One region of the Bacillus sp. ISL-46 genome, then DNA from elsewhere that is predicted to be linked to it. Evidence: riboswitches for the same ligand, from Rfam matches in the RefSeq annotation. Region 1 holds a riboswitch; each other region holds the start of a gene.

Region 1 (10,937 bases):
CATTAACTGAAGCCTATTATCCAACGATTCAGGAGCTAGCTGTTGTTCGACCAGTTCGTTTCTTAGGTGAAGCTGGATTCCCTGAAAATGGTGATACCTCAAAAGGAATTGTGAAACCAGTTGGTACAGGCCCATGGATTTTGGAAGAGTATAAAGCGGATGAATATGCGATTTTCAAACGAAACGAAAACTATTGGGGTGAGCTTCCAAAAGTAGAAAAAATTCAAGTGAAAGTCATTCCTGATGCAGAAACGAGAGTACTAGCGTTTGAAAAAGGTGAGCTAGATTTAATTTACGGAGAAGGTGTTATCAGTTTAGACGCTTTCAAACAATTAGAATCAACTGATAAATATGAAACTAGCATTTCTGAGCCAGTCGCGACAAGACAGCTTGTTATGAATACAAACAGAGAACAGCTATCCGATGAACGTGTTCGCCAAGCGTTACATTATGGATTTAATAAAGAGGCAATGGTGAAAGGAATCACTTCTGGACTAGAAGAAGCAGCAGATTTTATTCTACCGACAAACTTGCCTTATACTTCCGAAATTGATGTTACGAAGATTGGATATGATGTTAAGAAAGCAAAAGCGTTATTAGACGAAGCAGGATGGACACTTCCTAAGGGGAAAACGGTTCGGGAAAAAAATGGACAGCCACTTGAAATTGAAATGATGTACGATTCAGCAGAATCTATTCAAAAAGCAATGGCGGAAACGCTACAATCAGAATGGGCTGCCATTGGTGTGAAATTAAATATTGTTGGGGTAGAGCTTGCTGTTCAAGTTCAAAGATTTAAAGATAATAAGTTTGATATTAATTTCTTTAGTAACTACGGTTCTCCATATGATCCGCATACATTTATAAACATTGTGGCAAAAGAAGGATTTGGATTTAATGAAGCCATTTCAGCCTATCCAAACAAAGAGGAATTACTCCAACAAATGGCCCGGGTTCCTCAGACAACTGACGAAAATGAACGTCAACAGCTGTACACTTCTATATTAACATCACTGCAGGACCAAGGAGCAATTCTTCCTATCTCTTATATTAAGAAAACAGCGATTTATCAAAAAAATGTCAAGAACTTCAATTTCTCTGCGAATCGTGACGAAAATCCATTCACAGGAATTATCATCGAGCAGTAAGCAGGTAGGAGGCTATTATGGGCAATTATATTATAAAACGAATAATGTCCATTATCCCGGTTTTTCTTTTGGCCGCACTTCTAACAACTGGAATGATTCACTTTTCACCGGTGGATCCGGCCGAGTCTTATTTAACAGCAGCACATATCGAACCGACCGATGAGATTTTGGCCCAGAAAAGACATGAGTTTGGTTTAGATCAACCATTCTTCATTCAATATGTAAACTCTATTATGAAGATATGCCAACTTGATTTTGGCATATCTTATGTTTCGAATAAGCCCGTTTGGGACGAGGTGATCTACCGAATTCCAGCAACCTTCCAGCTAGCGCTAGGGAGTTTATTCATCGCGGTGCTTGTCAGTGTCCCTCTTGGCTTTCTAGCAGGAGTAAAGAAAAACAGCGCAATTGATCATTTCAGTCGCATACTCTCCTTTTTCGGGGCATCCATTCCTTCTTTTTGGCTAGGTTATTTATTGATTTTTTTCTTTTCTGTAAAACTTGATCTTTTCCCAGTTGAGGGGTTTGGAACATGGCAACATCTTGTATTGCCTTCCATTACGCTTGCTCTTCCTTTAATAGCGATGTACACAAGATTGTTGCGTGCTAGCATTCTTGAAAATTTACAAGAGCCCTATGTGCTATTCGCAAGGACAAGGGGGATAAAAGAAAAAACCATTATGGCCAAGCATGTCTTAAGAATTGCCATTTCCCCTATGATTACTGGTCTGGGGATGAATCTTGGAAAACTGCTGACAGGAACGATTATCGTGGAGACCGTTTTTTCATGGCCTGGGTTTGGCCGTTATTTTATTGAAGCGATTTTTAACCGTGACATCCCTATCATTCAATGCTATGTACTAATAGCCGCTAGTTTATTTATAATTAGCAACCTAATAGTGGATTTGATTCAAATGTTTATTGACCCGCGCATATCCAGGAAAGAAGGGCAACAACGATGATAACCAGTATACGCAGGATATTTATAAGTCAAAAAGTGATTCCGATATGTACCATGATATTAGGGATTCTTTTTATCATCACGTTATTGGCTCCTTGGATTGCACCCAATGATCCGATTGCGGTCAATATAGCTTATAAACTACAGCCTCCATCCTGGGAATACCCATTAGGTACTGATCATTTAGGAAGATGTAACTTATCACGCCTTTTATATGGGGGACGAATATCTTTAGGCTTTGCCATGCTCATATTCATTTCATCTTTAACGATTGGTTTAATAATTGGAACCTTTTCTGGATATAAAGGCGGCTGGGTGGATCAGGTTTTGATGAGATTTTGTGATGGTGTAATGGCTTTTCCTAGCCTTATCCTTATCCTTGGTCTGGTTGGTATTTTCGGTCCTGGACTTCCTCAGGTCATTTTAGCACTGATGCTTGTGCAATGGGTATATTACGCGAGAATGTTCCGAGGAATGGTTCTAAGTCTGAAGGAACAAAACTTTATTGCAGCGGCGAAAATAAGCGGTTCATCGCAATGGAAGATCATTAAAAAGCATATTGTCCCAAATGTGCTCCCTCCACTTGTGGTCATGGGTACATTAGAAATGGGTTGGGCCATCATGGATATATCCGCCATGTCGTTTCTTGGTTTAGGAGTACAACCGCCTACACCTGAATGGGGAGCGATGATTCACGAAGGAAAGTCGTATATTCGGACGAATCCTGAATTAATGCTTTTTCCAGGTTTGATGATTATGCTCGTGATTGTGACCTTCAATTTATTGGGCGAAGCGTTATCCGAACGTTACGGTGTCAAACGTCGATCATAAAAAGGAATGAGAATGTTGGGTACAGAACAGTCGAATGTGTTACAAGTGAGAGATTTACATGTACAGGTAAAAACAAAAACTGGTGCTACCACGCTTGTTGAGGATATCAATTTTGAACTGAAGCGTGGGGAGGTACTGGGTCTTGTTGGGGAAAGTGGATGCGGTAAAACCGTTACGAGTATGTCCATTCTTCAGCTTCTCAATCGGAAAACTACAACGATTGAAGGCAGTATCGTATTAAAAGGAAGCGAATTGAACGGTTTAGGAGAGAAAGAAATGCGTATGATTCGTGGTAAGGATATAGCCTTTATTATGCAAAATCCGATGAATGCTTTTACGCCTGTTTTTACAATTGGCCACCAATTTATAGAAACCATTCGAACACATACACAATGGAATAAAAAACAAGCAACAGAGCTTGCCATTGAGGCGATGCATCATGTGAACTTACCAGATCCTGTTAAACTATTAAAATACTATCCTTTTCAATTGAGTGGTGGTATGCTTCAACGGGTGATGATTGCTATTGCCGCTTGCTTACATCCTGCGGTAATTATTGCCGATGAACCGACCACCGCACTTGATGTAAATAATCAAAAGAAAGTGCTGTACCACTTAGATAAAATTCGCTCTGAATATGGGTCAGCCATATTATTAATATCCCATGATCTCGGTGTCATTTCTGAAATGGCTGATGAAGTTGCCGTTATGCAAAATGGTCGAATAGTAGAAAAAGCTGGTGTATTCCAACTATTTGATGATCCACAGCATGAGTATACAAAAAAACTTTTAAATGCACGGTCAATAGTACATTTAGATGAACCTGTCATCCATTTGGCTTGACTTAGGCATTTATAAGGGGTGAAAAAATGAGTTTATTACAAGTAAATGAAGTAACCCATAGCTTTGGATCTCCAACGTTTTTCAACTGGAAAGATCGCTCTAAAAAAACACTTTCCGACATTTCTCTCTCTATTGAGGAAGGAACCTGTTTAGGTTTGCTTGGTACGAGCGGAGCTGGTAAAAGTACCTTAGGAAGAGTGATTCTTGGTCTGGAACGGCCGCAATGTGGACAGGTTCTGTTTCGAGGGCATGATATATATACCGCAGATAAGCATAGTCGTCAAAAAATCCGTCGTGATCTTCAAGCTGTATTTCAGGACTCATACTCATCGGTTAACCCTCGAATGACGGCCGAACGAATTATTGCAGAGCCGCTAGAAAACTATGAAAAGCTAACAGTTGCTGAGCAAAAACGAACCGTTATTGAATTATTAGAAAGGGTAGGGCTAAGTGAAGACGACTTAAAAAAATATCCTAATCAATTTAGCGGTGGCCAATTGCAAAGAATCAATATTGCAAGAGCCATCTCACTCAAGCCAAAGCTGATTGTCTTAGACGAATCTGTCAGTAGTCTAGATATGGTGAATCAAACCCTTATTTTAGAATTACTCAAGGAGTTAAAAGCAGACTTCGGGTTATCATATCTCTTTATTACGCATGATATTAAAGCTGCCTATACGATTAGTGATAGATTAGGTGTACTAGAAAAAGGAGAATTGGTCGAGCTTTACGATGCAAAAAAACAGTTTTTTTCTTCAGAACATCCTGTAGTAAATAAGATGAGAGATTCAATGCTGGCCGAGCACCCTCGTTTTCGTTCGGTTAGACCTGTTTAATTTAAACATTATAAACACTTTTCGAATGCCTCGATTTCATTTGCAAAATCGGGGCTATTGTTCTTATTTGTATTGATAGAAGGAGGAAATTCCTAATGAATCATCGTGCGTACCTCACTTTGGCGATTCCCTTAACGATCTCGACCATGACAACGCCCTTGTTAGGTGCTGTAGACACAGCCGTTGTGGGACAGCTTCCTGATGCGGCATATATTGGAGGAGTTGCAGTCGGGACTCTTATTTTTAATACCTTGTATTGGGTATTCGGTTTTTTACGGGTTAGTACATCTGCTTTTGCCGCACAAGCGAATGGGGCAAGCGATCAAGCCCAAGGAATACTTGCTTTATCGCGTCCATTTTTATTAGCTGTTGTGGTTGGGGTGTGTTTTATTCTCTTACAATGGCCGATTGAATATGTAGCTTTGATATTGTTTTCAAACGATTCTGATGTCAGTAAGTTTGCAGCTGAATATTTTCGAATTAGAATTTGGGGAGCACCCTTTACACTACTGAACTATGTTATCCTTGGCTGGTTAATGGGGATGGCAAAGATTAAAGAATCTTTATGTTTACAGGTGTTAATGAATGTTTTGAATATGATATTGGCCATTCTTTTTGTCCATGTCTTTTCTTTTGCTGTAAAAGGGGTTGCTGCTGCCGCTTTGATTGCTGAAGTGACAGCCTTTATATTAGGGATGTTCATTGTGATGAAGGCATCACCGTTTGAATGGAGGTTACCATCCTTTCAAGAACTTATAGATACACAGTCTATGAAAAAGATGTTTAACGTTAATAAGGATTTGTTTATTCGAACGATTTGTTTATTAGTCGTTTTTAATATGTTTACAGCAAAAGGTGCTTCGTTTGGTACAAACTTTTTAGCGGCCAATGCTGTTCTATTTCAAATTCATTACATTATGGCTTATTTCTTTGAGGGGTTTGCTAACGCTACGAGTATTCTTGTCGGCAAAGCGGTAGGAGCAAACGACAAGGATTTATATAAAAAAACACTTACTTTATCAAAACAATGGTCGGTGATTACGGCTTTTGTGATAGCTTGTATATATGGATTATTTCAAAAACAAATTATTGCGCTTTTTACCAATCTACCAAGTGTAATCGAACTTTCAACTACATATGGAACATGGCTTATTCTATACCCGTTTGCCGCGTGTTTTGGCCTTGTCATTTATGGTGCCTTCACAGGTGCAACTGAAATTGCTCCCGTTCGAAACTCTATGATTTACGCAATGATCGCCTATATCCTTATACAAATTACGGCAACACCTATCTGGCATAATCATGGCCTATGGCTGGCTTTCATTCTATACACTTTTGGGCGTTCTGGATTCTTGATCATGTATACTCCTAGATTAAATAAAAGATTATTATCTATAAACAAAGGAATCTGAAAATTACAGCTACTTTTGAATTGAATCATTTGTCATGTAACAAGGAGGAATAAAAAATAGCCAGGCATACAAATGAAATATCTATAGAGGAAGGATCAAGGGGCTCAAACGAATGCTCTATGAATTAACAATGGATAAAGACTTTGTCGCCTTAAAATTCCTGATTGATCGTCCGAATGTCTTCCATGTCGTTGGGGCTACCCATTTAGAAACATGGCATTCAAGATTCTTATGAAACCAAAATTAATCCCCTTAGTGGTATGAAAACCATTGCTAAACTACTAAAAAATTTAGGTGTAGCGGTAGAAACTCCGCTGCTAGAGAACGTTGGAGACAATTCTCCATTAGACTTGTTGGGTGATAAAACTGATATCTAGTGGAACTTCACGAAAAAGCAGGTAATGGCTAGTAATAGCTCAGGTACCTGCTTTTTTTTATGGAAAAAAGATGGAACCTACGAGACGATAACCTATGGAAAACGGACCTTGGAATGCTCCTGTGAATTCGTACATAAGTATATATGGAGAATAATAAGACAGGTGGGTTGTAAATGGACACCAATGACTTCAATAAAGAGCTCCATCATTATTACACAAAAATACGTGAGACGAATCATCCCTATTATTGGTACTGTTTGGCTAAAACGCAGGCAAGAGCTGGATTAACAAATGAAGCACTGCAAACAATTGATCTGGCTTTGTCCTTTCCCAATCCTTATCCTTCAAAGCACAAACTTTTTGAAATACGGGCCGGACTGCAATCAGCTGATTCAAGACAGATAGATACTAATAGTCCAGCCATCGTAACAGTAAAGAGGGGTGATATTGACGGAGACGGGATAAAGGATAATGTTTATCTTACGGCATATAAAACTCCTGATAGTCCATTTTGGAAAGATATCACATTGGTTGTCCAAAATGGGAGAACACATCACTATGATCACATCCATTTTAAAAATAACTCAGGATACAACCCCACACTTTTTCTAGGTGATTTGACAGGCAAAAAGGGGGAAGGTATTTTAGTGGTTATTGACACCGGAGGAAGCGCCGGCACGGTCTATGCGTATATTTTTTCTTATATGAACGGTCAAATTAGACAAATATTTGATTCAGATGCATTCAATGATTCCTATAAGTACGATGTGACATATGAAAATCAATACAAAGCAAAGGTAATCAGTTATCGTCTTAGAGAAAAGTATATTCTTGACCTTATTTATAAGGGGAAGGAATATTTATCGGAAATCTATAACCCCCAAGGAATATTAAGGGCTCCTATTAATGGGTGGGTGAATCCTTTGTCTGGTTTATACCCGATTGATTTTAACAGGGATAATAGATATGAACTCGAAGCGTATCAAAGGATAGCTGGCAGGTATAATGCGGACAGTCTGGGATATGTACAAACTGTATTGAAATGGAATGGTCAGGAGTTTGGTCCTGACAGACAGACAGTGGCCACCTTTGGTGGGGAGATGTAACAATTGGACCTTTTAATAAAAGAAATGAACAAAAACTTTTTCACCTAACATAAGAGGCCTAATGGAATAATTGTTAATCAAAAATTAGCTAGGGTGTCCTTAAAAATAGGGACACCCTTTTGTAATCAGAAAGGAATAAAAATTTTTAATTTTTAAACCATCGTTTTATCGAGCCTTTCAAATCCGATAGCTATGCCGATCCCCTAAAATAATATAAGGGAATTAAAAAAGCACTTGAAATATTCTATTTGTTAGACTAGTATAATTATTATCTCTTAAAATTACATATGAATTTGTTAACTATTAGTTAAGATGCCTTAGGGCTTAATAGGGAATCTGGTGAAAGGCCAGAACTGTCCCCGCAACTGTAAGTGTGGACGAAATAGACAAACCACTGGACCGTTTATTTATTGACGATTCGGGAAGGGTCTAAAGTAGGAAGAAACACAAGTCAGGAGACCTGTCTTAGCTTTTTAAGTTTCGATTTCTTCGGGGGTTGAGAAGATGGAACGTTTGGACAAAAAGGATTATTTATTAACTTTCTTTGTGCTGACGTTTTATCCGTTCAACTAATGTTGAACGGATTTTTTTCGTTTTGATGATTCTAAATCATTTTTAATTCTCATAGTTTAGCTTTAGAAGGAACAAGCCATTTTAACAATTGAATAGATTAGGATAGGTGCACGAATATGTGCTTAATTGGGAAGTACGGTTTAAATCCGTCACGGTACCCGCCACTGTATGGGGAGTTCATTGCAGATGTCACTGAAGGAATTCGGGAAGACGCAATGGAATGATGAACCTAAGTCAGGAGACCTGCCTTTACCTAATAACTTCCATCAACCTACGGGAACATAGGTAGAAGTGCTGATCATACACCGCTATTTTTTTGTGTGTATATATTCTGCACCCCTATGTCCATAGGGGTGCTTTTTTTACGTAAAAAACGAAAAGGAGAGTGTGACATGACTACTTGGAATTTACAAGGGACGAAACACCATGTTTTCATTTGCAACGGCAGCAGCTGTATGAGAAAGGGTGGGGAGGAAGCGACACAAGCGATTCGGAATGAAATCACCAATTTAAACTTAGATTCACTCGTACATACAACAAGAACGAGATGCAATGGGAGATGTAAGGACGCTCCCGTTGCTATCGTTTATCCAGACGGGACCTGGTATAAAAACGTGACGCCAGAAGTGGGAGCTACGATTGTAAGGCGTCATCTGGCGGAAGGTCATTGCCTTCAGGAGCATGCGATCTATGAATATTCCGAAGAAGGATTCATACAGCCAGAAGGGTCGGAATGCATCGAAGGAGTACAAAAAGCTGTTAAAGAAAAGATTTAACAGCGGATAGTATCTGGATTCTAGTTTGAAATTTTGGAAGGTGGCGTAATAGTGTGAAAGGCAAATTATTAGTTATTGGTTTTGGCCCCGGTGATGAAAAACATATCACCGGACGGGCAAAAGAAGCCATCGAAGAAAGTGATATCATCATCGGCTACAAAACCTACGTTGATTTAATCAAGGGATTAATAGCTGGAAAGCAAATCATCAGCACAGGAATGACAGAAGAAGTGAGCCGGGCCCAGGAGGCAGTGAAACAGGCCGAACTCGGTTACACGGTAGCCGTCATTTCAAGCGGTGATGCCGGTGTATATGGAATGGCAGGACTGGTTTACGAAGTGCTAATCGAAAAAGGCTGGAAAAAAGACTCAGGGGTAGAAGTGGAGGTGGTACCTGGCATTTCTGCCATCAACTCCTGTGCTTCTTTATTAGGCGCGCCGGTCATGCATGATGCCTGTACGATCAGCTTAAGTGACCATTTGACACCTTGGAGCATAATCGAGAAACGAATCGAAGCGGCCGCTCAAGCTGATTTTGTGATTGCTTTATATAATCCAAAAAGCGGGAGAAGAACACGGCAGATCATGGAAGCTCAAAAAATTCTACTAAAATATCGCTCGCCAGAAACCCCTGTAGGATTGGTAAAGAGTGCTTACCGTGATAGTCAAAAGATCGTCTTAACCAATTTACAAGAGATGCTCGAACATGAAATTGGCATGTTAACCACCGTTTTAATTGGCAACTCTTCCACATTTTTCTACGACGGCTTGATCATCACTCCGCGCGGTTATCAGCGGAAGTATACATTAAATCAGGCAATTCAGCCGTTGAAACCGCATCAGCGACTGCAAAAGGAAGCCGAACCATGGGCACTGGAGCAAATGGAAGATGTAACACCGGTAAACAAGGAACTAGTCACCCCAACCTCAGTGAAAGAGTCGCCAAGAGAGCTGGCCGAGGAAGCCTTGCAAATGATCCTTGGTGAGAACGATGGACCATCCCAAGGTTTATTGGTGAAGCAAGATTTTCAATCTATTTTTGAGGTAGCGGTCAGCCCTGGAGTCGCCAATAAAAAATTTACCGCGACTCAAATGGTCATTCTTTCCGAAATTGTCGGAGAAGAAGGTGTCATGGAATACACACAAGACCATTTTATGAAGCTGCAAATTTTAACCTCAAAGCCTGATGAGATTGTTGAAAAACTAGCGGCGGCCAACTTTTTGATTGCTCCTGTTGGTGACGTATTAACCGTAAAAGCCTGTGATTTTTGTGACGGAGAAAAGAAGGATTCCATCCCTTATGCCGATGAGCTGCAGGAAAGACTTGGCGGCATTGAACTCCCCAAAGAATTGAAACTAGGTGTGAATGGCTGCGGCATGGCCTGTTATGGAGCCGTAAAAGAGGATATTGGCATTGTCTACCGTAAGGGAGCGTTTGATTTATTTTTAGGGGCAAAGGTAGCCGGAAGAACGGCACATCCCGGCCAAATCGTAGCGGAAGGAATCGCACCGGACCAAATTGTCGGGGTCATAGAGGGGATTGTTCAAGAGTACAAACAAAAGGCCTATCCAAATGAACGTTTCTATAAATTTTTTAAACGGGTCAAAGAGGTTCAAGGTTTTGTGTACCAGGATATCACACCTAACCTTAAAATCGAAGCGGCTGTTTGCGGGGAGTAATGGGAAGAAGTCTAGGTCAATTGGCAGGTAGGCATTTACAAACAAAGGGGAGGAAATATTTTGAAAGCAATTTTATTTGTGGGGCATGGGAGCAGAGATCAAGAGGGAAATCAGCAGGTTCGCGAGTTCATCGGTGAGATGAGAAAGACTTGGGACGATTCTTTCCTGGTTGAGACGTGCTTTTTAGAATTTGAACGACCAACCGTTAATCAAGGAATCGATCTGTGTGTGGAGAAAGGAGCCGACCATATTGTCGTGATTCCAATCATGCTCTTACAAGCAGGACACTCCAAAATTCATATTCCAGCAGCTATTGATGAGGCAAAGAATAAATATCCACTTGTTCAATTTACTTATGGCCGGCCAATAGGTGTTCATGAGGAAACATTTGAAAT
Region 2 (8,960 bases), on a different contig from region 1:
TTCTGCAGGAGTTCCGCGATTTCTGAGTAAGTATGTGTGCATCCATAGGGAATTTCATTTAATACGTTCCAAACAGATTGTTGAAAGAGAGTCCCTTGAAAATCGATTGGAAAGGTAAAAGACGTGAGCTTTCCTTGAAAATATTCGGTGAATTCGTCTACAAAAGGTTGTAATTTTCTATCATCACGCTCCAAAAGGTGATGCGGGAGTTTTTTTTGGACCCAAGTCACCAGTTCTTCGAAGTCCTTATGATTGGACCCAACATAACAAAGTCCATCTACCGTTGCTGCGAGATACATTTTCCATGGACCATATACAAACAAACTCCAATAAATTTTCTTTTCCATTGTATAAAACTCCATTCTTTATTCCTTTCGGATCATTAGGCGATACTCTGATGGAGTATGGCTGGTTATTTTTTAAAAAGTGTAGCAAAATGGGTCGGGTTTGGGATACCGACTAACATACTGATCTGTTAGACCATTCGTCTCCGTTCGTAACTCCTGTAGTGTTTCTATACTCTTTACCATATCACCTTGGAATCAGTATACCTCTATTAAGTAAGGGAAGTAAGCTATTTTGAATATAAAAGCAAGATTACAAAAGTAAGTGTAAGCGCTCTAAAATAGTTAAAGAAATATTCACAGGATTTTAGAAGAATTTATTATAAAATAGAAGTATGTTAAATGTTTCACATATTAAATGGTTCATTTAAAAAGGAGCATATCAAATGGGATATAGTAAACCCGAAACAATCATGGGAATTACCGTTGAAAATGGAGTAAAAAAATCAAAATACCCTCCTTTACAAACACTGATATTAGGTTTTGAAGCAGGTGCGTTCATTGCTTTAGGTTATTTACTTTTCATCCGTGTCACAGCAACTTTAACAGGAAATTTAGAGGGGTTAAGCAGTTTGATTGGTGCGTCTGTCTTCCCAATCGGCCTTATCCTCACCTTGCTTGCAGGTGGTGAGCTATTAACAGGAAATATGATGGCTTTGCCTCTAGCTCGAATAGCGAACAAAATTAGCACTAGACAGGTTGTCTATAACTGGTTTCTTGTTACGGTCAGTAACTTTATCGGGGCCATTTTTGTAGCATACTTTTTTGGACATCTGGTTGGACTTACCGAATCAGGCCCGTTCTTGGAAAGAACGCTTAGTATTGCTGACCATAAATTAGAAGCAACCTTTCTCCAAGCATTCGTTTCGGGGATTGGCTGTAATTGGCTGGTGGCAGCGGCAGTGTGGCTTTGTTATGGAGCAAACGATATGGTCGGAAAAATTGCAGGTATTTGGTTTCCAACGATGGCATTTGTCGCAATCGGATTCCAACACGTTGTAGCGAATATGTTTGTGATTCCTGCAGCGATATTTGCCGGCCATTTTACTTGGCTAGGATATATTGAAAATTTTATCCCTGTCTTTCTAGGCAATGCGGTTGGCGGATCTGTCTTTATCGCACTCGCATATTGGCACGCCTATAAGAAAAATGAACGCACATATTCGGAACCAAAAGTGGTTCAACCAATGATGAAAAGCAGCGTAAGATAATTTACAGGTCAAAAAAATCATATATCTTCACTGATTAAGCTCCTTACACCTAAGGGGCTTTTTGCATATTAATCAATACATATAAGTCATATTGACATGCAAACGGGAATAAAATCCAAGAATGAATGGACTTCGTTGGAGGTCAGCATTTACTGCATGAAAATAAAGGATAAGAGGTTGGGGGAAATGACAAAGAGCTCGTGGCTAGTATCAATTTTATTAATCTGTAGCTTAATACTTATTGCCGGATGTACAGAAAAAACGAATACAGTAAAGAAAGTTGAAGAAAAAGTATCTGAACCAGGACAACAAAAGCCCAATAAAACACCACCAGAACCAAAGAATGAAGAAGAACCAAAACCAATTACGGTAAATGTCATTGATCCGAATACAAATGCTATTTTGGAAACCTTTTTACCGGTGGAAATGGGTTTTGGAACCGATAATGAAACCTATAAAAAGGAACTTCAAAAATGGGCAAAGGATTTAGCAAGAGGGACGGAAAGTACCAAAGGATATGACCAACGAATGGTTCTTGATAAGATTGACTCCAATGGTCAAATCATTAAAGGCAAACCAAGAATTATCTTAGAGGAATCAGAGTTAGTTGAAAAGGTCATAACAGCATCAGCAACGGGTGGAGATATCGAACTACCTTTATATGTGACCGAGAGCGGTTATAAGCCTGAGGATGTTGACCAGTTAGGGGAAGTTGTCGTGGCAAGCTTTACAACGAGATTTAATAGCGGAGTTGTAGGCCGTTCAAAGAATATTCAGCTGTCGGCACAGGCCATTAATAATATCATTGTCGGAGCGGGAGATATTTTCTCATTTAATACCACTGTAGGTCCAAGTGATGCCGCCCACGGATATCAAAAGGCGAAGGAAATTGTAAATAAGCAATTAGTCGACGGAATCGGCGGAGGAATTTGCCAGACGTCATCAACCCTGTTCAATGCAGTGGATCAGGTAGGTGTTAGTTATATTGAAAAACATCACCATTCCTTGTCGGTTGGGTATGTACCTGCTGGCAGAGATGCAACCGTATCTTATGGTGGACCGGACTTTCAATTTCAGAATACCACCGGTGCCCCATTTATCATTAAATCCATCTATAAAAAGGGAACCTTAACCATCGAAGTAAGGACATCCTCAACCTACCAAAGTCTGATAGTCAAACAATAATGAGTGTCAGGCACCAAACTTCTTTGGTGCCTTTTCTGCATATTCCTAACCTACAAGGAGAAAAATACCTTTGGTTCTTTTAGAAAATTGTAGGAGGAATAGTATGAAATTGTTTCAAAAAACGCTTCTTTCCTTAACGATCCTAGCACTGGTGGCGATAACGGGATATCAAAGTGCTTCAGCTCGTGCCCTAAGGGATATGGATAATCAATTTCAAACTGTTACTAAGCCTCAAGTTGTAGAGGTTAGCAGACAGAAACCAACTATAGGAAAAGATCAAGGGTTATCTGAAGAATATCATGGACATAAATCCAACCGTCCAGAAACGGTCAATCCCAAAAAGGGAAAGCCACCGGCCGCAAATAATCGTTTCATTCAGGTCCAACTATTAGGGATTAATGACTTGCATGGCCAATTAAATGTGACTCGGAAAGTTAACGGGAAACCGGCCGGTCGGGTCGATTATTTAGCAGCCTATTTAAAACAGCGTGAAGCAGAAAATAAAAATACGCTATTGGTTGAAGATGGAGACATGGTTGGGGCCAGCCCTCCAATTTCGGCCCTTTTACAGGATGAACCAACAATCGAGATCTTGAACAAACTGAGTTTTGACATCGGTACTGTTGGTAATCATGAATTTGATGAAGGTTTAACGGAACTGATGCGCCTCATAAAAGGGGGAACACATCCGAAAACTGGCAATTTTGCAGGTTCAAACTTCCCATGGATTGTTGCCAATGTAGTCAATGAGAAAACAGGAAAAACGATTCTGCCTCCTTATCAAGTGATCAAAGTAAATGGGATGCCCATTGGTTTTATCGGTGTGGTAACTACTGAGACTCCAACGCTTGTTGTCCCTAGCGGTGTGGCAGGATTAAAATTCACGGATGAAGTAGAAGCAATTAATCAGAATGTAGCGGAGTTGAAAAAACAAGGGGTAAAGTCGATTGTCGTTTTAGCCCATAACCCAGGCACTTCAGGTACAAACGGAGAAAATCCAGCAGGGCAGCTTGTCGATATCGCAAACCAGGTCGACGATGAAGTGGATATCATCTTCGGCGGCCATAACCATGCCTATATGAACGCAACGATTGACAATAAACTAGTTGTTCAATCCTATTCCTATGGAACTGCTTTCTCTGATGTTGATCTTGAGATAGATCCTAAAACAAAGGATATTGTCTCAAAAAGAGCTGAGATTGTAACTACCTTTCAAGAAGGAATCGAGCCCGATCCCGAAATAAAGAAAATGATAGAAGGATATGAAGCAAAAATAGAACCGATAGTTAATCAAGTTGTTGGCTCTTCATCTGAAAGTCTGACGGCCAAGCAAAATGAAAATGGTGAGTCAGTGCTTGGCGATTTCATTGCGGATGCACAAAGGAAAGCGTTGAATACCGAATTAGCCTTTATGAATCCTGGCGGCATTCGAGCCGATATTGATCCTGGCGATATCACCTGGGGAGAAATTTACACGGTACAGCCCTTTAATAATGACCTTGTCAAAATGTCGATGACGGGACAGCAAATCCGAGAATTGCTTAACCAGCAGTGGGGGGCAACAAAAACGAACATGCTGCAGATTTCTGGCTTAAGCTATACTTGGAATCCAAATAAACCAGCAGGGCAAAGGGTAGTGAGCACCAAGCTTCCAGATGGCACGGAAATGGATCCTAATAAATCCTATTCTGTGACAGCGAATATTTTTCTTTCTGGAGGCGGAGATGGATTTACTGTATTTACTCAAGCTAAAAACAAAGAAGTCGGACCCGTTGACCTTGATGCATTAGTTAACTTCAGTAAAGCCCAGCCAAAACCGTTCACTTATGGCATTCAAAATAGAATACAAAGGGTTCAGTGACATCCTTGGTGTTTTAAAAAAAGGTGTCAGGCCAGATAGGTTTCATTTTTATTTAATAATAGACTTGAATTATTTTGGTGACTATACTATTATTTAAATTAATCGATTCACTATATATTGTTTCAATAAATAATAATCAAACTATATATTGTGTTAACCTTAAGAGACGATGCCATTGTGGCTTAATAGGGAATCTGGTGTAAATCCAGAACTGCCCCCGCAACTGTAAATGCTGACGAAATGAGCAAACCACTGTATAAGAAATGTCTAATCTATTAGGTACTTATATGGGAAGGGTTCAAAGTAGGAAGAAGCATGAGTCAGGAGACCTGTCTTTCTTAAGATGTTTCAACTTCTTCGGGGATTGAGAAGATGAACGGTGGCGACAGGAGGCATTGGATTTTTTTATTCCTTTTGTAGTGTATCGTTTCATCCGCTCAATTACCGTTGAGCGGATTTTTTTTATTATAGGGGGAAATGTAATGATAACTAAGGAGATTCAAGCAGAACTTAATTACGTATTAGAATCTATTAATCAAGTTTCAGAAAAATATCAGATAGATACTACGGAGCTTAAAGAGCAAATTAGTAAACTGGATGAAACAGAGGGGGAAGCTAATCACCAAGCCTTATTATATGCTGTGAATCAAATTGCAATAGACCAACCAAATTGGACATTTGTCGCTGCCCGTTTGTATCTGAATGAATTATATAGAAAGTCAGCAAAAAATCGAGGCTATAATCGTTCTTTAAAATATGGAGATTTTTATAGATTAATAAAAGAATTGACTGATACCGGGATATATTCTCATAATTTACTTAGCTTATATAGCAAAGATGAAATCGAGCAACTAGCAAAAGAGATAAATCCAGATAAAGATTTATTATTTAATTACATAGGGTTATTTTTACTGGCGGATCGCTATCTGGCTCAAGATCATAATAGAAATGTATATGAACTCCCGCAGGAGAGGTTCATGATTATTGCCATGACGATTATGAAGGATGAAAAGAAGTCCATCCGCTTCCAACTTGTAAAGGAAGCGTATTGGGCACTTAGTAATTTATATATGACGGTTGCTACCCCCACTTTAGCGAATGCAGGCAAAAGCTTTGGTCAGCTTTCCTCCTGCTTTATTGATACAGTAGATGATTCCCTTGATAGCATCTATTTAAATAATTGGGATATTGCTCGGCTAAGCAAGGATGGCGGTGGTATAGGGATTTATTATGGTAAAGTTCGTGCCCTTGGTTCCGATATTAAGAAATTCAAAGGAAACTCTTCCGGAATTGTGCCATGGATTAAATTGTTAAATAATACAGCTGTCAGTGTTGATCAGTTAGGTCAACGGCAAGGTGCCATTGCGGTTTACCTAGATTTATTTCATAAAGATATCATGAACGGTTTTCTCGATTTGAAAACCAATAATGGGGATGAACGCCGTAAGGCCCATGACATTTTCACGGGTGTCACGATACCAGACCTATTTATGAAAAAATTAGAAGAGAAAGATGAGGATGGAAGAAGTATTGGGCAGTGGCATACATTTTGTCCCCATCAAGTAAAACAATTTATGGGCTGGAAGGATGAAAAAGGGAACCTTCTCGGACTTGAGGATTTTTATGATGAAACGGATGTTAAATTATTTACCGAGAAATATGAAGAGGCCGCAGGTAACCCGCTTCTTCCTCGTAAAACCTACCGTGCCATGGATATTATGACACGAATCATGGTTGCTCAATTAGAAACAGGAACACCATACATGTTCTATCGTGATGAAGTAAACAGGCAAAATCCGAATAAGCATGTATTGGGTAAGGGCCGAACTTCTATTTACTGCAGTAATTTATGTACAGAAATTGCTCAAAATATGTCCGCAACGACGATTGTAAACGAATACCAGAATGAAGAGGGCAATATCGTGATAATTCGGAAGCCTGGTGATTTCGTTGTTTGTAATTTATCGTCTATTAATCTGGCAAAAGCAGTCCCTGCAGATGTTTTAGAGCGTTTAATTAGGATCCAAGTAAGAATGCTCGATAACGTGATTGATTTAAATACAATCTCTGTTGGACAGGCTCAACTTACAAATAAAAAGTACAGAGCCGTGGGTCTTGGTACATTTGGATGGCACCACCTACTAGCTCTTAAAGGGATTTACTGGGAGTCTGAAGCAGCGGTAAATTATGCAGATCATCTGTATGAGGACATTGCATTTTATACGATCCGTTCATCAATGGAACTAGCAAAGGAGAAAGGGTCTTATAGTCTATTTAAGGATTCAGAATGGCATACAGGAAGTTATTTTGAACGGAAAAATTATCAATCGAAAAGATGGACTGAACTAAAAAGGGATGTCGTTAATAATGGCATTCGGAACGGATGGTTAATGGCTATCGCTCCAAACTCATCCACAGCGAAAATTGGAGGTTCCACTGACGGAATCGATCCTATCTATTCTGTTGAATATGCAGAGGAAAAGAAAAATTTTAAATTTAAAGTTACTGCACCGGATTTAAACCATATCACATATGACTATTATCGTCGCTCGCGACATGAATTAGATCAAGTGTGGAGTATTAAACAGAATGCGGCACGTGGACGCCATATTGATCAGGGCATTAGCTTTAATTTATATGTTAGGCACGATATAAAAGCAAAGGACTTGCTCAACCTGCATATGGAAGCTTGGAAGCAAGGACTAAAGACAACGTACTATGTTAGAAGCACATCTCAAACAGAAATTGACGAATGTGATGCTTGCCATAGCTAACATCTTTTAGAATAGATTGGAGAAGATTATTTTATGGATATTCATTTACCGCTATCAAGAATAAAACTGTTAAACCCCGAGTTTCCCAATAAATCAACCGGTATTATTAATGGAAAATCATCAGGCTTGCTCAACTGGAATGATATTGCCTATCCACAGATATACGATTTATATCAGACATTATTGTCAAACTTTTGGAAAGCTCAAGAGATTAATATGCAAGATGATATAAAACAGTGGGACTTTCTCAGTTCAACGGAGAAAGATGTCTTTTTACGAATAAATACACAACTTGCTTCTTTAGACAGCCTGCAAACACCAACAATGTGTCAAGTAATGGATTATGTGACAGATTCTAGCTTTAAAGCAATATTTGCTGTCATCGCCCAGCAGGAAGCGGTCCATAATGAATCCTATTCCTATATATTAAGTTCACTTGTACCTTTGAATGAACAAAAGGATCGGTTCAATCAAGCCAAAAATGATCCATTCGTGCAAAAAAGAAACCAACTGATATTAGACGCATATGAACGTTTCCGTGAGAATCCTACACCACAAAATTTATTTCAACTAGGTGTGAATTCTATTAATCTAGAGGGTATATATTTCTATGCTGGCTTTGCTTTTTTCTATCATCTTGCCCGCCAGCAAAAAATGCTTAAGACTAGTACAATGATTAGCTATATTCAACGGGATGAAATGCAACATGCGTATTTCATGGCACAGTTTCTACGAATTCTTTTAACAGAAAATCCGGATTTACATACTGAGGCTAACATTGATTATGTGTATAAAGTGGTTGGACAAGCTGTCCAACTTGAAAAAGAGTGGGCACATATGATTTTGAGGGATATAGATGGTATTGAATTGAGCGAGTACGAAGGATACACCGAATATCTTGCAAATAAACGACTGCGTCAGCTGGGTTTACAGAACTTATATAAAGAAAGGGTAAACCCAATGCCTTGGATCCATGTTTTCAGTGATGAAATGATGAATGGAACAAAATCCGATTTTTTTGAACAGAAGTCAAGAAGCTATGCAAAGGTAACACAATCAAACGGTTTCGATGAGTTATGAAAATTGCCATCGTATATTCTTCCAAAACAGGAAATACTGAAGAATTAGCTGAACGAATTTGTCAGTTATTTTTAAAGAAGAATGTAATGGTTTCTCTCTTTCGGATCGAGCAATTTCGAGTTAGGGATTTATCCCAGTTTGCGGCTATTGTGATCGGAACCTATACTTGGGGAAATGGCGAAATTCCTCAAGAAATGATGGAGATTTATCGTGCATTCGAAACTCAGGACGTAAAAAAGGTACGGACAGGTGTAATCGGCACAGGGGATAGTGGTTACCCGAAGTTTTGCGGAGCTGTTGATGAATTTAAGGATATGCTTTACGTACACACAAATTTAATTGCCACCCTAAAAATCGAGGTTAGCCTCCAAATGAAGGATATTGATCGGTGTAGTAGATTCGTGACTATCTTTTTGGATCAATTAAGCCGGAAGCAGGGAATAGGGTAATTGCAGAGGAAGTTTGGAATTAGTAGTCTAATTGGGTTTTTTTGCTCCATATAGAG
Region 3 (10,937 bases), on a different contig from region 1:
GCGCCGGGGCATCCAGTTAATGGCAGCGTTTCTTTTTTCTATCTATATTTTAGATATCTTACGGCTTGGAATCTTCTTGTTCTTAATCCCAATCATTTGGTTTTACAGCTTTTTCGATGCCATGCAAAAGGTTTCAAAGTACGGGGAAGAAACGGTGGAGGATGTTCCGATTATTGCTTATTTCCTTAATCATCAGAAATGGGTCGGCATTGGACTTGTTCTGATGGGACTCTACTATCTAGTGATGAACGTCCTGCTTCCAGCTTTTTCACCGATGTTAAGCAGGTTAATTGATATCGATGTGATGTATTGGGTTCAAGGTTATTTTCAAACGGGGCTTGTTTGTCTGCTGTTGATTGGCGGGGGAATTAAACTTCTATCTGGAAGCAAACAAAAGCAGGGGGCTGAGAAGCATGAGTAAGTGGGGAAAAACAATTGCAGGGGCAGCTATAATCGGATTCGGGATTGGGTTCCTTTTTAGAAAAAGAAAGGGAGGAGAAGAAGCATGAGAACTTGGCGTGTTGGGACGTTTTCGATGGGGGCCTCACTCGTTTTCCTTGGCCTCTTCCTCTTTTTTTCAAAGTTTTTGGGGTTAGACCTTGTACAAGTTATGACGGCTTGGTGGCCGCTTTTATTGGTTGTTCTCGGAATTGAAATTCTCCTTTATTTGTTTTTGTCACGGCAGGAAAAGCCGGTCTTGAAATATGATTTTCTTAGTATTTTCTTTGTAGGATTAATTGGAACTGCGGGAATTGCGTTTGCGATTTTAAGCACAACGGGGATTATGGGGAAGGTGGAAGAAGTGATGGCGAGGGAAGAGCGCTCGTTTGAACTGCCTGCTTTTTCCTACCAAATGGATGACAGCATCAAACGGGTGGTGGTCAGGACGGTGGGCCATCAGATGACGGTGGAGTCAACGGAGGAAAAGGAGGTATCATTGTTCGGTACATACCGGGTGCAAACAGCCAAAAAGGAGAAGTTACTCCAAAGTGCGGATGATGTGATTATAGCAAACCAAAAGGGTGATACGCTCTATTTAAACATGAAGTCACTGCCAAACGAAATGAGTCCGTTTAATGCAGCTGGGGAAGTAGCGGCGACACTTTTGGTTCCGAATCATGTGAAGCTTGAGGTGATTGGCAGTGATAATGCGTTAACCTTAAAGCCACGCTCGCTTGTGAACGACTGGAGTATTGAAAGTGTCGGATCGGTCGTTGTCGATGTGGCCGCGGCTAGCAATTTGAAGGTTGCAGCAGTAGGTGCCCAAGAGGTAAGAGGGAAAGATGGCGACTGGAAGGTGTCAACGGAAAAGGATTTAAATGGCATCGACAATGGCAGGAAAAATGCAGTTTATCAATTTGGTGAAGGAAAATACCATATCAATATTGCCAATGCCTATGATGTTAGTCTTACTACGAATAAATAAATATATAGAGAAGTGATTAGGCATACATGGCTAAATCCACTTGTCTAGTTTTTTGCAAAAAAATAAAAAAACGTTATGATAGGAGTTGGATGTTTGAAGAAAAAATAGTTTATAGGCTTGGTTATAAGTTTGTAAGCTAGGATAATAATTGGTAGAATATTGAATTAAGCAGATAACGAATGCCGATTGTTGATTTCAAAAATAGGATGATGAAAACGATGAAAAGAGCAAGACTGATTTACAATCCTACCTCAGGACGTGAAATTCTAAAGCGGAATCTTCCAGAAATTCTTCAAAAGCTTGAGATTGCTGGGTATGAAGCTTCATGCCACGCAACCACTGGTGCAGGCGATGCGACCGAAGCAGCACGCTTAGCTGTAGAGCGTCAGTATGATATCGTCATTGCAGCGGGTGGAGATGGTACGATTCATGAAGTGGTCAACGGACTTGCGGAACAAGATTACCGTCCTAAATTAGGGATCATTCCAGCAGGAACCACGAATGACTTTGCCCGAGCCCTCCACATCCCCAGAGATATTGGACCAGCTGTAGACATTATCACTAAGGGTGAATTGATTCCCGTCGATATTGGACGTATCAATGATCGATATTTTATTAATATTGCGGGCGGCGGAAGAATAACCGAGCTTACATATGAAGTACCAAGCAAATTGAAAACGATGCTCGGCCAACTAGCCTACTACTTAAAAGGGATGGAAATGCTGCCTTCTATTAAACCTTCCGAAGTTTCGATTGAGTATGATGGGAAACTGTTTGAGGGTGAAGCGATGCTCTTTCTTGTCGGGCTGACAAACTCGATTGGTGGCTTTGAAAAGCTGGCACCGGATTCTTCTATTAACGATGGACTCTTTTCATTATTAATATTGAAAAAGACGAATCTTGCTGAATTTATCCGGATTGCTACGTTGGCTCTTCGCGGTGAGCATGTAAATGATCCAAATGTCATCTACACTCAGGCCAACCGGATTAAAGTCCAGGCAGTAGATAAAGTCCAGTTGAATTTGGATGGGGAGTTTGGCGGCTTGCTTCCAGCCGAGTTTGAAAACTTGTACCGTCATTTAGAGGTGTTTGTTCCTCTTGACGATATTCGCCCGAATGATCGCCCGACTGATTGGGAATCGGGGAAAAGATATAGCTAAGTGAAAAGTTCGTTCCAATCGGAGCGGGCTTTTTTTACAGGTGATAAAGGGAATTGTGTAATAGTTCTAGAATAATGTCTGTAATGAAATGAGAAGGGGCGTTGTGAAATGAAGGCGTTAATAAATATCGATTATACCTATGATTTTGTGGCGGTTGATGGGGCGTTAACATGCGGTGAGCCAGGACAAAAAATCGAAGGAAGGATGGTTGAACTGACAAATGAGTTTATTACGAAGGATGATTACGTTGTATTTGCCATTGATGTCCATGATCAGGGTGACGAATACCATCCAGAAACGAAATTGTTTCCGCCGCATAACCTTCGCGGGACGTCAGGAAGAGACTTGTTTGGTGCGCTGAAGGAAGTGTTTGAAATGAATGAACAACGTGAGAATGTTACCTTTATGGATAAAACAAGATACTCTGCTTTCGCGGGAACAGACCTTGAAACCAAATTACGAGAGCGCGGAATTACAGAAGTTCATTTGGTCGGCGTCTGCACCGATATATGTGTTCTTCATACAGCAGTAGATGCTTACAATAAAGGATTTAAGATTGTGGTATATAAGGATGCCGTGGCTTCTTTTAATCAGGCGGGTCATGAATGGGCCCTCGGACATTTTGAACAATCCCTAGGAGCGATAGTTAAATAGACTTTCGAGGGTAATATTGGTTATAATGAGGAAAAGCTGAAATAGTATTTCGGAGGTCTGATTATGAAACACTTTTATCACGATGATAGTTTAACTCTGCATACCGATCTATATCAGATCAATATGGTAGAAACGTATTGGAGAGATGGGATACATAATAAACGTGCGGTCTTCGAACTATTTTTCCGCAAGCTTCCGTTCGGGAACGGCTATGCAGTATTCGCTGGATTGGAGAAAGTAATCCAGTTTATTCAAGGCTTCCGCTTTAGTGGAGAAGACCTCGAGTATTTGCAAAATGAAGTAGGTTACAAGGAAGATTTTATCCAATATCTTAGAGAAATCCGTTTCACCGGAACAATCTGTGCGATGAAAGAAGGCGAGCTTGTTTTTGGCAATGAACCGATCTTACGTGTGGAGGCTCCACTTTGTGAAGCCCAATTAATTGAAACAGCGCTGCTTAACATTGTGAACTATCAAACATTAATTGCTACGAAGGCATCTCGCATCAAGCAAGTCGTGGGCGATGAAGTGGCGATGGAATTTGGGAGTAGACGGGCCCAGGAAATGGATGCTGCAATTTGGGGAACAAGAGCAGCCTATCTTGCCGGTTTTGAATCAACAAGCAATGTAAGAGCTGGTAAGCTGTTTGGCATTCCTGTATCTGGAACACATGCCCATTCGATGGTCCAAGCTTATAAAGACGAGTATACGGCTTTCATTAAATATGCCGAAACACACAAGGATTGTGTCTTTTTGGTTGATACATATGATACACTCCGCCTCGGTGTTCCAAATGCGATTAAAGTGGCAAAAGAATTAGGCGATAAAATTAATTTTATCGGAATTCGTCTTGATAGCGGCGACCTTGCTTACCTATCAAAGGAAGCACGCAAAATGCTCGATGAGGCTGGATTCACTGATGCTAAGATTGTTGCCTCAAGTGATTTAGATGAATATACGATTATGAGCTTGAAATCTCAGGGTGCCAAAATTGATAGCTGGGGAGTTGGCACAAAGCTGATTACAGCTTACGACCAAGCTGCACTGGGTGCTGTTTATAAAATTGTGTCTATTGAGGATGAAACCGGAAAAATGGAAGATACGATCAAGATCTCATCCAATCCGGAAAAAGTTACAACCCCAGGATTGAAGAGAATTTATCGCATCATCAATAATACAAACCATCATGCTGAAGGTGATTATATTGCGTTAGCAGACGAAAAGCTGCCTGAAAAACGGCTGCGGATGTTCCATCCAACCCACACGTATTTGAATAAGGTGGTTACCAACTTTACAGCAAAAGAATTACATGAAGAAATCTTTTCTAAAGGCGAGCTTGTTTATGAAATGCCTTGCTTGGAAGAATCCCGTGATTATTTGAAGCAAAACCTCGATGCACTTTGGGGCGAGTATCAGCGGATTACGAATCCAGAAGGTTATCCAGTTGACTTGAGTCAAAAATGCTGGGATAACAAGATGAGAAATATTGAAGAGGTTAAAGACAAGGTAGAGGCAATGAAAAGGTAACGATCAGGCGTTCTTTTAATAAAAAAAGGGCAGACTTAAGAGGTTTTATTTCCCTTTTGAGTCTGCCCTTCGTTTATTTTTGTTTAAAGAAATCGACAAAGGCATGGAAAATTTCGATACCCTGGTAGGTAAGCATACTTGCGGCTGATAGTGAAAAGAAGCCAATGATTACAAAGCGGATCCACATTTTAATTTCCTCCCTTATTATGGTGTTAGCTTATGATTCGGGAGGATGGATCACATAGTTTGATTGATGAAAGATGGGAATGAGAAAAATAAAGCTTTTGTGAAAACTTATGAACAAATAAATCAGTGGAGTTAGTGCTGCTGAAAGGATGATCGTAAGGATAAAGTGAGTTTGTATAACAACGGGCAGCTTTTTTTCATCGTTCCATTGGTCTTTCACCGCTCCATCATCTACGTTGATGATGGCTTTGATATTAGCGTGGGAGTGAGGAAGTGAGTAGGAAAAATGGATAAAGGTGAAAGTAAGGAAGGCAAGGAGTAACGGAATGGAAAGGTTTTTTAGCATCTTCATCAATATCCTCTCCTTCCCAAAAATGAGATTGTTTTAATCATATACACTTTTATTATATTTGAAAACAAAAATATTCTGACAATTTTCGTAGTCTTATTGAAAAAAAGGCTTTTGTCCATTAACAGGTTTCGCAATCAGTCATGCTTTGTGTTACAATCTTAGCAGTCAAAACGAGCAAAGGAAGAAACGTATGAGCAGAATAGTACCGGTTAATAAAAATGATTACATAGATGTAGTTTTTGAAGATTTAACCCATGACGGAGCGGGTGTGGCCAAGGTTGATGGGTACCCGTTATTTGTCTCGAACGGACTGCCGGGCGAAAAGGCAAAAGTGAAGGTGATTAAGACAGGCAAAGGGTACGGCTTTGGGCGATTGGTCGAGCTTTATGAAAAAAGCCCGTTCCGAGTCGATATTGAGAGCGGTGATATCCATAAATTTGGCGGCTGCCAGCTCGAGCACATCAGCTATGAAGGTCAGCTGAAATATAAAGAAAACCAGGTCCGTCAGGTGCTCACACGGATCGGTAAACTGGAGGATGTTGTTGTTCATCCGATTCTGGGGATGGACCATCCCTTGCATTACCGCAACAAAGCCCAGGTACCTGTTGGAGAGAAGGACGGCAAATTGATTGCTGGCTTCTATAGACCGAGGAGCCATGAAATTGTTGATACGAATGAGAGTGTCATTCAATTGCCTGAAATTAATGAAGCGGTTCAGACGGTAAAGGAAATATGCAGCGAGCTAGGGATTCGTGCGTATCACGAGGAATCTCATAAAGGTGTACTCAGACACATTATGGCTCGTTATGGTCAGCAGACGGGAGAGCTCATGGTAGTAATTATCACGAGGACGGCGGATCTTCCTCAGAAAAATCAGCTGGTTGAGCAAATTGTTGCGCGGCTCCCGAAGGTAAAGTCAATCGTCCATAATGTCAATTCGAAGCGCACAAACGTCATCATGGGGGAAAAAACGACAGTTTGGTGGGGGAATGAAGTCATCTATGACTATATCGGGGATGTGAAATTTGCCATTTCTGCACTGTCCTTTTACCAAGTAAACCCTGTTCAAACAAAGGTGTTATATGATAAGGCGCTTGAATATGCGGACCTTAGCGGTGAAGAAAGCGTCATTGATGCTTACTGTGGAATCGGAACGATTTCTCTATTTTTAGCACAAAAAGCAAGGAAAGTATTCGGCGTAGAAGTTGTTCCAGAGGCAATAGAGGATGCTAAGCGGAATGCAGCGTTAAATGAGATGACGAATACAGAGTTTGCTGCAGGGGAAGCGGAGGTTGTTATACCAAAGTGGTATAAGGAAGGTAATGTCGCCGATGTTTTGGTTGTTGACCCGCCGCGCAAAGGCTGTGACGAGGCCTTGCTGCAGACCATTATTGAGATGAAACCGAAAAAGGTCGTTTATGTATCGTGTAATCCAGCCACCCTAGCAAGAGATTTACGGATATTGGAGGACGGAGGATACAAAACGGTGGAAGTGCAGCCGGTCGATATGTTTCCGATGACCACGCATGTGGAAGCGGTCGCGAAGATTGTATTAAAAAACCTTTAAATCACACTGGATAAAGGGACTAAGATGAATAGTGGGTTAGATGCTGTCTGGGAGAAACCAGCCAATGGCATCTAGCCCTTTTATATAATTAACAAAATTATACAAACTTCGGGGATTGACAGATTTTTTATACATTAATGTGGATTTTAAATATCAAACAGGAATAAGCATATGGACTAGAAATATAACCGTAAAGATCATTGCCATGATTCGGTGGGACTTTTTTCGAAACCCTGATGCTTTTTTGTGGTAAGTACCCAGCAAACAAAGTGACCAAAAGAAATAAAAGGATGTATAACCCAGCAACATCTTGATATGACCATATAATCATGCTGAATACTTTTCAGAAAATTATGTACTTCATATTATTAATATGCTATAGTTAGTGAAAATTACATATCGTGTAAGAATTGGTGCCAAGCTAAGGCTTGGCTTAAAAGGGAAGAACGGTGTAATTCCGTCGCTGTCCCGCAACTGTAAATCGGAGTGAATCACAAATACCACTGTCAAATGATGGGAAGGTGTGAGGAGCAATGATGATAAGCCAGGAGACCTGCCAAATTCTAGTACACACCAGATACCTACGTGGAAATAGGTGGTGACAGTCATTTGTACGACAAACGAGTTATGAGCAGCGATGTTTATGCATATTTTTATAAGCATACCTTTAACTTGATTGTAAAGCCATTTCCATTTTGTGGAGATGGCTTTTTTGTTGTATAGGAGATTATCAAATCATTTATTTTGGATAACGTGAACTAGTTCTCTGAATCCAGCTCCAGCGCCTTTTGTTCTATTTGGGAATATGTAAATTTAAAACAGGAGGAATGTAAAATGAATTTAGTAAGTACTGCTATTGGTTACCCGTACATTGGTGATAATCGGGAGTGGAAACGTTGTGTAGAATCTTTTTGGAAGGGTGCGATATCAGAGGAGCAATTTATTTTCGAGATGAAAACGAATCGCTTGAATAATTTGAAGCGCCAGCAATCATTAGGCTTAGAGTTACTAACAGTTGGGGATTTTACCATTTATGACCGTATGCTTGACCATGCGGCAATGTTCGGATTGATCCCAAATCGTTATAAGTGGACAGGTAGTGAAGTCGATCTAACCACTTATTATGAAATGGCCCGTGGGGCAAGCCATGTTGTGGCTTGTGAGATGACAAAGTGGTTTAACACAAACTATCACTACATTGTACCTGAGTATGAAGGCAAGTCATTACAATTAACCAAAAACTACATTTTAGATTATTTTGAAGAGGCCAAAGAGGAATTAGGTCTTATTACAAAGCCTACAATAATCGGTCCTTTTACTTTTGTTAAATTAACGAAAGGATACGATGCCAAAACCAAAGCATTGTTTATTTTAAAACTCTTACCGTTATATGCTCAAGTATTCCAGCAACTTGTAGAGGCTGGGGCACAGTGGATTCAAGTGGAAGAACCAGCACTAACCCTTTCCCTAACAGCAGATGATGTAAAACTAGTGCAAGAAATTTACAAACAGTTAGCAGAAGAAGTACCGGCTGCACAAATCATGTTGCAAACCTATTTTGAAGGACTATCAGCGTATGAAGAGCTGTCTCAATTACCTGTTGCAGGGATTGGTCTTGATTTCATACATGGTGCCGAAGAGAATATGGCTTCACTTCGAAAACACGGGTTCCCACAAGACAAAGTATTAGGAATTGGTATCGTAAATGGACGTGATATTTGGCGGGCGAATTTGGCTGAAAAAGCAATGAATACAAAAGCTATTTTATCATTAAGCGGGGTAAAAGAAGCTTGGATTCAGTCTTCATGTAGTTTACAGCATGTACCTGTGACGACGAAGGCTGAAACGCGTCTAGATGCGACATTAACAAATGCTTTGTCATTTGCCGATGAGAAAATTGTTGAGTTAGCACATATCACATCCTATTTTCGTGACGAGAACTGGACTGGAAATAAGAGCGTATCACAAAGTATGATAGCGACTGAAGCATTAGAGCAGCATAAGGCGAGGAAAAATGCACGTGTGAAAGAGCTGGTATCACAAGTAAAGCCAGAGCATTTTACCCGTCCATTGACGTTTAACGAACGCCAGCCTTTGCAGAAAGAGGCATTACATTTACCGGATTACCCAACCACAACCATTGGCAGCTTCCCTCAGTCAGATCAAGTAAAACGGACACGTACAGCATGGCGTAAAAAGGAAATTACAGACGCTGAGTATGCAGCGTTTCTAAAAAGTGAAACAGCCCGTTGGATTCAAATTCAAGAAGAAATAGGACTGGATGTTTTAGTGCATGGTGAATTTGAGCGGACGGATATGGTTGAGTACTTTGGAGAAAAGCTAGAAGGTTTTGCCTTTACAGAAAAAGCATGGGTTGTATCCTATGGTTCACGTTGTGTCAAACCACCAATTATTTATGGTGACGTCGAGTGGACAGCCCCAATGACCGTGAAGGAAGTAGAAGCGGCACAGCAATTAACGTCTAAGTATGTGAAAGGGATGTTAACAGGTCCTATCACAATCTTAAATTGGTCTTTTGTCCGCGATGATATTTCACGTGAACAAGTAGCCAACCAACTAGCCTTAGCACTAAGAGAAGAGATTCAAGCTTTAGAAGATGCAGGCATTGCCATTATTCAAGTGGATGAACCGGCATTACGTGAAGGATTGCCATTACGCAAAGAAAAATGGGCTGATTATTTAGCATGGGGGGTAAATGCCTTTAAGTTAGCAACTTCTAGTGTGAAGAATGAAACACAAATCCATACACATATGTGCTATTGCGAGTTTAATGACTTTATTGAGCCGATTCGTGCCCTTGACGCAGATGTGATTTCAATCGAAACGTCTAGAAGTCATGGGGAGTTGATTCAATCTCTTAAAAAAAATCCATATGAACTTGGTATTGGTTTAGGAGTGTATGATATTCATAGTCCACGTGTACCAAGTCTAGAAGAAATCAATGCGATTTTAAACGATAGTTTAGAAATTATTTCAAAAGAACAGTTCTGGGTGAATCCAGATTGTGGTTTAAAAACACGTCATGAAGAAGAAACCATTGCATCGCTAAAAAATATGGTGTCAGCCGCTCGGAAACTACGCCAGCAGCAACAACAAACTGTTTAAATCTAAGCTTAACAATTAAATTAAGGGCCTTTTCCATTTTTGGAAAGGCTCTTTGGTTTGTTTAATTAACTGAACATCACCACGTAGGTATATGTGCATAAAATGATTAGTGCACGAAAATGGAGGTGTGATGTTCAAATATGATGTATTTCAATCATTACTATAGAAATAACCCTTACAATACGTATGTGCCGATATCAGAGTTAAGCAGGGTAGGAGCAAAGGTTACTTGGGATGAAAAACAAAAGGTTTTTAGAGTCACAAGTGATTATCATCTATTAAAGGTTGAAAACCAACAATTAAGGCAGAGGATAACAGAATTAACGGCGCTGGTAACGAATCGTGGCTTAAGGGCTAATGATCAAAACTGGGAAATGCACTTAGCTGACCAGGGAAATACCAATTATTCAACTGCTACAATGCCAGTAGATTTGACGTTATTATCATTAAAGAAAGATCCATTTAATAATGCATCTAAACTGTTTAGTGTAAATCAGAATCAGCTGTACTCTGCTGAACGAATTTCGAAAAAAATACTCTCTGCAACCGACTTGGACACCTATAAAGAGAGATGGAATTTTTCAACAGAAGACGAGAATGGATTTCTTGATTTGATAGCAAGAGACGGAGTGGTATACGCTTCAACCATGACTAATATTTATGCCATTCAGGATAACGGAACCTCTCCACTGACACTTTGGACCGTTGATAGCTTTGCGAATCGTCTAATACTTGACCAAAATACATTATTTTATTACACCAGAACCACCGAGGGTCTGGATGCGATTGGTACAGTAGATATAACAACGGGTCAAAAGAAATGGAGTTATCCCCTTAAATTCCAAGAGCTAATCGAAGGAGTTTTTGCTGCTGGCGGAAATAGACTGTATGCAAATATACGGAATCCAGTGCAAATGACATCCAAAATGTATGCATTCG

The links. Region 1 has a riboswitch for cobalamin ahead of J7E67_RS03355 ((2Fe-2S) ferredoxin domain-containing protein). Riboswitches for the same ligand answer to the same signal wherever they lie in the genome.
Region 2: it holds a riboswitch for cobalamin, as region 1 does, so the genes downstream of both, J7E67_RS30255 (ribonucleoside-diphosphate reductase subunit alpha) here and J7E67_RS03355 ((2Fe-2S) ferredoxin domain-containing protein) in region 1, are expected to answer to the same signal.
Region 3: it holds a riboswitch for cobalamin, as region 1 does, so the genes downstream of both, metE (5-methyltetrahydropteroyltriglutamate--homocysteine S-methyltransferase) here and J7E67_RS03355 ((2Fe-2S) ferredoxin domain-containing protein) in region 1, are expected to answer to the same signal.

What each region holds. Positions count from the first base shown of each region.
Region 1 is NZ_JAGGQR010000009.1:3,033-13,969, forward strand. It holds gene nikA (nickel ABC transporter substrate-binding protein) at 1-1,148, shown strand, start outside; gene nikB (nickel ABC transporter permease subunit NikB) at 1,166-2,110, shown strand; gene nikC (nickel ABC transporter permease subunit NikC) at 2,107-2,940, shown strand; gene nikD (nickel import ATP-binding protein NikD) at 2,956-3,783, shown strand; gene nikE (nickel import ATP-binding protein NikE) at 3,810-4,619, shown strand; gene J7E67_RS03345 (MATE family efflux transporter) at 4,715-6,031, shown strand; gene J7E67_RS31740 (hypothetical protein) at 6,144-6,266, shown strand; gene J7E67_RS03350 (VCBS repeat-containing protein) at 6,582-7,514, shown strand; cobalamin riboswitch at 7,808-7,996, shown strand; cobalamin riboswitch at 8,175-8,352, shown strand; gene J7E67_RS03355 ((2Fe-2S) ferredoxin domain-containing protein) at 8,480-8,863, shown strand; gene cobJ (precorrin-3B C(17)-methyltransferase) at 8,917-10,542, shown strand; gene J7E67_RS03365 (sirohydrochlorin chelatase) at 10,603-10,937, shown strand, end outside.
Region 2 is NZ_JAGGQR010000105.1:713-9,672, reverse strand. It holds gene J7E67_RS30275 (methylated-DNA--[protein]-cysteine S-methyltransferase) at 1-347, opposite strand, end outside; gene J7E67_RS30270 (formate/nitrite transporter family protein) at 731-1,555, shown strand; gene J7E67_RS30265 (VanW family protein) at 1,742-2,740, shown strand; gene J7E67_RS30260 (bifunctional metallophosphatase/5'-nucleotidase) at 2,844-4,601, shown strand; cobalamin riboswitch at 4,751-4,952, shown strand; gene J7E67_RS30255 (ribonucleoside-diphosphate reductase subunit alpha) at 5,084-7,375, shown strand; gene J7E67_RS30250 (ribonucleotide-diphosphate reductase subunit beta) at 7,409-8,455, shown strand; gene J7E67_RS30245 (flavodoxin domain-containing protein) at 8,452-8,904, shown strand.
Region 3 is NZ_JAGGQR010000046.1:8,003-18,939, forward strand. It holds gene J7E67_RS21805 (hypothetical protein) at 1-421, shown strand, start outside; gene J7E67_RS21810 (hypothetical protein) at 506-1,426, shown strand; gene J7E67_RS21815 (diacylglycerol kinase) at 1,645-2,586, shown strand; gene J7E67_RS21820 (cysteine hydrolase family protein) at 2,695-3,240, shown strand; gene J7E67_RS21825 (nicotinate phosphoribosyltransferase) at 3,304-4,767, shown strand; gene J7E67_RS21830 (hypothetical protein) at 4,985-5,305, opposite strand; gene rlmD (23S rRNA (uracil(1939)-C(5))-methyltransferase RlmD) at 5,496-6,872, shown strand; cobalamin riboswitch at 7,267-7,447, shown strand; gene metE (5-methyltetrahydropteroyltriglutamate--homocysteine S-methyltransferase) at 7,707-9,998, shown strand; gene J7E67_RS21845 (outer membrane protein assembly factor BamB family protein) at 10,139-10,937, shown strand, end outside.